Endozoicomonas gorgoniicola: one gene and its partner. Each later gene encodes a partner of the first gene's protein in a complex. Links are inferred from orthologs where the notes say so. Each region holds a gene or a part of one and is shown in the gene's direction. Other genes may lie near its edges.

Region 1 (3,074 bases):
AATTCCTATACCATCCACTCAATACACCAACCAGTCGAACCAATGCCTGAACTCCCTCAAACCAACGAACCCGTTACGCAGTTTCTCCAGCATCTCTGGCTGGAAAAAGGCCTGAGTGAGAATACCCGCTCGTCTTATCAACGTGATCTCAGGCAATTCCAGGAATGGTTACAGGAACACGAACAGAAACCGGTGACCGAAGCAACCCGTGACAGCCTCAGTCACTACCTTGCCTGGCGCTACGAGCAACGCTACAAGCCTGCCTCAACCGCCCGAAGCCTCTCGAGCCTGCGTGGTTTTTACCGGTTCCTGCTCAGGGAAGGTGAACTGGCCAGAGATATCACCGCCAATATCGAACTGCCCAGACAGGGTCGCTCACTGCCTAAAACCCTGACAGAATCCGATGTCGAAACCCTCCTGAATGCACCGGATACCGACACTACACTGGGTCTTCGTGACCGATGCATGCTGGAACTACTTTACGCCTGTGGTTTACGGGTGTCAGAACTGGTGACGCTGACGTTAGACCAGATCAACCTGCGACAGGGCATTGTTCGAATCACAGGCAAAGGTGGCAGGGAACGCTTATGCCCAATGGGAGAAGAAGCCCTGACCCGGATTCTGGACTATATGAAATGTGCCAGACCCGAACTACTCAATAACATTGACAGCCCGGTCATGTTTCCGGGTCGACGAGGCCAGCCCATGACCCGTCAGACCTTCTGGCACCGAATCAAGCACCACCAGCAGACAGCAGGCATAACAGCGGATGTATCTCCCCATGTATTACGCCATGCCTTCGCCACTCACCTGCTTAACCACGGTGCCGACCTGCGGGTGGTTCAGTTACTGCTTGGACACAGCGACCTATCCACCACCCAGATTTACACCCATGTGGCGCGACACCGACTGGAAACACTTCACGCGGAACACCACCCCCGGGGATGACAAAGCCTCAACAGCGACTAAACTTCTGTGCCATACAATCCGATCAAGTCTGTTAGCAGTAACGATTTAACCAACAACAATCAAGCCAGCCAAAAGGCCTGGACCAAAAACAATAGAAACGAGGAACCCTCATGCGGCACAGCGCACTGATCCTTCTGGCTGGACTGATAGCCACACAGCCTCTTCTGGCAGAAGAAAAAGCCAGCCAAAAGCCTGAAACAACGGCTGTTGCCTCTTACGACAAAGAACTGGCAGGAATCCGTGAAGCGATAGAAATCCAGCTTAAGTCCCGTGACCCCAATATTCCTATCGAACGTGTTGAGCGAACCGGGTGGTCAGATGTCTACATGGTGGTTCTGACCGGAGGAGTTGTTATCTATGCCAGCAAAGACGGCCGCATGATCCTCAGAGGCGATATGCTGCGGCTGGAAGACGACGGCGGCATTACCAATTTGACAGAAAGCGTTCGTAATACCGCCGTAGCCCGGCAGCTAAACAAAATAAAGCCTGCCGATGTGATCAGCTTTAAACCCGAAGGCGAAGTTAAAGGTGTCGTTTATGCATTCACCGACGTTGACTGCGGTTATTGCCGGAAACTCCATCAGGAAGTGCAGGCAATGAATGATCTGGGCATCGAACTGCGCTATCTTGCCTTTCCAAGAGGCGGGCCGAACTCCCCGGCCTACAGCAAGATGGTCAACGCATGGTGCGCAGAAGACCGCAAAAAGGCTATTTCTGACCTTAAAACCGGCAAAGATATACCCTCCACGGCTGTTACCAAAAAAGGCGAACCACAACCGGAAGGCTCCTGCGCAGTGCTGGTTGATCAGCAGTATCAACTGGGAAACAAGCTGGGTGTCAATGGCACACCTGCCCTGTTCCTGGAAGATGGTCGGGCCATTCCGGGCTACCGCCCTGCAGCCGAACTGGCAAAAATTATGGGCATTACCCCACCCGCTCTCCCCGCTGCTTCTCAATGATGAATGGCTCTTAATGGGATAGATATCTCTTAATGGGATGGATGTCTCTTAATAGGATGTCTCTTAACAGGATGTCTCTTAACAGATAGTTGCCTGCCCTGCTGGCAAGGCAACTTCACCGCACCTTCCCTGCATTGGTCATTGAACTTTCTCAGGTCAGAGCTGTCTTTAGAGTATCGGGATAACCAAACGGACTTATTACTATGGAAGGACAAAGCGCTACCTCAGCCTCTAAACCAAGCTGGTACAACTACTGGCTCGACTTCCCCGACCTGAAAAAGGAATCGGAGAATTCCGGCGAAACGACGAATTCCGGCAAAACGACGAAAGTATCCATCGTTCCTGCGGAACCTTCCCAGACGGCTGCCGGTTCACCCTCCGACTCAGCCCTTCCGGAAACAAAAGACGTTAGACAAAGAAATGTTATTTCTGCCAATAGCTCCATACAGAGCCCCGACGAGCCTGTTGCCAATTTTGACAAAAACTTCACTGCGTTGATTGAGGATGCCCTATGGAACACATGCCCACCTGAAGAGGAAGACCAGTCCAGGCCCCGGCTCCCATCCCCCACTTTAACGGGCAATATTTCTCTGGGAACAGCACCAACAGAGGAAGGCAAAAATGAGAAAACAGAACAATTATTGTGCAATTATGACTTTGTTGAGCTGCAAGATTCCGACAAACAGGTCTGCAACCTCCTCCAGCATTCCACGAGCAGTGTCAACACAATCTGCCAGAAAGAATGGAGACTTCTAAGTGAAGAAGAGCAGGAAGACGCCCTGAAGGAAATAAGAGCCCTTACCCAGCTGCTTAGCACCTTTTCATCAGACGATCTGGCAACGATACTGGTCAGAGAAAGCTCAGGGCTGGAAGCCGCCTCGAGAATTGAACACCTTCAATCTCAGCTTGAGAAAATCAACGAAAATTACCGGGGACTGGCTGCCCTTTTGCAGCCCACGGAACCCGTCATCCAGGATACCAAAGCGTTATGTAACGCCCTGTACCCCAGAATTAAGCAATTACAGGTAAACCAGCTGGCAGGCTCCCATAAAGCCAGCGAATCCAGCTGGGAATCCTGCAACAATGTTGCCTGCGGCGATCCGCGCAAGGTTAACCCGGATGGTATATCTGCACAGTTTGAAATTG
Region 2 (2,953 bases), 3.5 Mb from region 1 along the record:
TTTATGGCTACCCCGATGTTTTATCCGGCCAACTATGGCTATATTCCACAAACCCTGGCTGACGATGGCGATCCGCTGGATGTTCTGGTCATAACACCTTATCCGGTTGTTCCGGGTTCTGTGATTCGCTGTCGCGCGGTAGGCATGCTGAATATGTCGGATGAAAGCGGCCAGGACGAAAAATTGATTGCCGTCCCACACGACAAACTAACTCCACTTTATCAGGGCGTTCAGGAATACACCGATCTGCCTCCCCTGCTGTTACAGCAAATCGAGCACTTCTTCGAAAATTACAAAGACCTCGAACCCGGCAAGTGGGTTAAAATTGATGGCTGGAAAGGCCGGGACGCAGCCTTTGAGGTCATCAAACACTCTGCTGCCAATTACAAAGGCTGATTAATAACAGGGTTGATGTATTCCGGTTTGCAGGCTAACTTGCAAGCCGGATATTAACTTCCACAATCAGGGACACCAGAACCAATACCAGAACCAAAAAAAAGCCATACATAATGTCCGGTAAATCATCCACAGCCTTAATAAAAAGCAGTGCTGTTACAGGAATGTTTCTGTTCCTGAGCCTGTTTCTATTTAGCCAACTGTTACGTGCTGAAGGGTTACAGGGGTTAATCAGTTCGTCACCATCAGGGCAGCAAACCTTCATCCCTGTTGAAGAAGCTTTTCAGCTGTCCGGCGAAATCCGCGACAGTCAGGCACTGATTCATTTTGCAGTCACTCCCGGTCATTACCTTTATAAAAAACGGTTCAGCTTTACTGCCCGGCATTCTGAAACAACACTGGGCGAACCCGTTTATCCATCAGGTAAAGAGAAGTTTGACGAAAACTTCGGAGAGCTGCTGGAAGTCTTTGACCAGAATATAACCATACAGTTGCCTGTCAGCAGCTCTCAGGACATACCGGAAATTGATGTTCGCTTTCAGGGCTGTGCCGAAGCGGGTCTCTGCTATCCCCCCCATACAAAAACTCTGGCACTGGCCGCCTCTGATGATTCATTTGTTCCCGTCAGCACCATCCTCTCGTCGGATTCAACATCTGCTGCCGCTTCTGACAGCTATTCAAGTAGCTATGAATCCACCATTTCAGAAAAAAGCCTTGTCGCTTCACTACTGCTATTCCTGCTGGCAGGCATTGGCTTGACATTCACCCCCTGCGTACTGCCAATGGTGCCTATTCTATCCAGTATTCTGGTGGGTAACTCAACGGCTTCGCGTCCAAAAATCATCAGTCTGACACTGGCTTACATCCTTAGTATGTCACTGACGTTTGCCATAGCTGGCACCCTGATGGGGCTCTTTGGCGCCAGCCTCAATCTTCAGGCAAAACTGCAGTCTCCCTGGCTGATTGGCCCCTTCGCAGCGCTGTTCGTCCTGCTCGCCCTGAGCATGTTTGGGCTTTATGAATTACAACTGCCTGAAAAACTACGCAATAAACTGGGTAACTCTGGCCAGTCGCAGGGCAAACTGTCCGGAGCCATGATAATGGGGGTTCTGTCAGCCCTCGTTGTATCACCCTGTGTCTCCGCGCCCCTGGCCGGAGCCCTGATCTACATAGGAACAACAGGGGATGCCCTGCTGGGAGGGCTATCCCTGTTTGCCCTTGGACTGGGCATGGGACTGCCGCTGCTGTTAATCGGTATCGGTGGACGCCACCTGCTGCCAAAGGCCGGACAATGGATGGATTCCGTCAAAACATTCTTCGGTTTTCTGCTTCTTGCGGTTGCGATCTGGATGCTGGAGCGGGTTATCCCAGGCCCCACCACTCTTTTACTGTGGGGAAGTCTGCTTATTGGGGCCGGGACCAGACTCGGAGCCATAAGCACTCAACCGAAAAAAGGTCGGGCAATAGCCAGCCAGGCCCTGGGAATCATTCTTCTGGTTTATGGCGGCAGCCTCATAGTGGGAGCAGCCAAAGGCAACACAGACCCTTTACAACCACTGGCTGCACCCGTTTTAACAGACCTCGCTTCTACAATCAGTCCTGAGACCCGTTCTGCGAACAACCGTTTAATCTTTACCAAAACCCATTCAGTTACAGAACTTGACAATCTATTACAGCAGGCAGCTCTTGCGAAACAACCCGTTATGGTTGATGTGTACGCCGACTGGTGCCTGTCCTGCAAAGTGATAGAGCGTACCGTTTTTCCTGACCCGGATGTCCGGCCTCTGCTTGAACAACTGCAACTGCTCAAGCTGGATATCACTGATAACACCCGGCACCATCAGGCCTGGTTGAACGACTACCAGCTGTTTGGCCCTCCTGCACTGCTGTTCTTTGACCCTTCAGGACAGGAAATGAGTCAAATCAGGACACTTGGGGAAATACAGGCTCCTACTCTGGCCAGCAAGCTGAAAACCCTGTTATCCGGTCAGTAACAAACCAAAAAAGATGACTGAGAAAAACTTATGCAACAAATTAGCTGAAATGCTTCGTAACTGTCATTAACGTACCGTAACAAGCACGAACTGGACGATTTTATAACATTACGGCACAATGCAATGCGATTGTGAGAGGAATACATGGCAAGCATACTTGTACTCAACGGCCCAAACCTTAACCTGCTCGGGAAGCGTGAGCCGGGGGTTTATGGCGCAACGACTTTGCAACAAATTAACCAGAACCTGGTCACACTGGCAGACAGCCAGGGGCATCAGCTGGAAACCTTTCAGAGTAACGCCGAGCACGAGCTGATTGAGCGTATTCATCAGGCCGGTGAAAAGGGTGTTGATTTTATCATCATCAATCCGGCTGCCTATACCCATACAAGTGTTGCTATCCGAGATGCCATTCTGGGTGTATCCATCCCCTTTGTTGAAGTGCATCTCTCCAACATCCACCGCCGTGAACCTTTCCGTCATCATTCCTATTTCAGCGATATCGCCGAGGGCGTTATTGCCGGACTGGGGCCCAAAGGTTATGAGCTGGCTCTGAGCTACGC

The links. The genes of interacting proteins can lie anywhere in the genome.
Region 2: the proteins of NX722_RS12180 (region 1) and dsbD are in contact, whole or in part, in a crystal structure (PDB 1JZD), measured with the Escherichia coli proteins. The link is inferred for Endozoicomonas gorgoniicola from one-to-one orthologs.

The regions. Positions count from the first base shown.
Region 1 is NZ_JAPFCC010000001.1:2,646,947-2,650,020, forward strand. Bases 5-3,003 are described here. They hold NX722_RS12180 (DsbC family protein), read left to right. Parts: upstream 5-1,079; coding sequence 1,080-1,928; downstream 1,929-3,003. Other genes in these bases: xerD (site-specific tyrosine recombinase XerD), read left to right, coding at 43-948; NX722_RS12185 (hypothetical protein), read left to right, coding at 2,132-3,003. Outside these bases: more of NX722_RS12185, read left to right, coding at 3,004-3,074. UniProt on the Escherichia coli protein: Acts as a disulfide isomerase, interacting with incorrectly folded proteins to correct non-native disulfide bonds.
Region 2 is NZ_JAPFCC010000001.1:6,139,344-6,142,296, reverse strand. Bases 72-2,949 are described here. They hold dsbD (protein-disulfide reductase DsbD), read left to right. Parts: upstream 72-509; coding sequence 510-2,390; downstream 2,391-2,949. Other genes in these bases: aroQ (type II 3-dehydroquinate dehydratase), read left to right, coding at 2,535-2,949; ppa (inorganic diphosphatase), read left to right, coding at 72-396. Outside these bases: more of ppa, read left to right, coding at 1-71; more of aroQ, read left to right, coding at 2,950-2,953. UniProt on the Escherichia coli protein: Required to facilitate the formation of correct disulfide bonds in some periplasmic proteins and for the assembly of the periplasmic c-type cytochromes.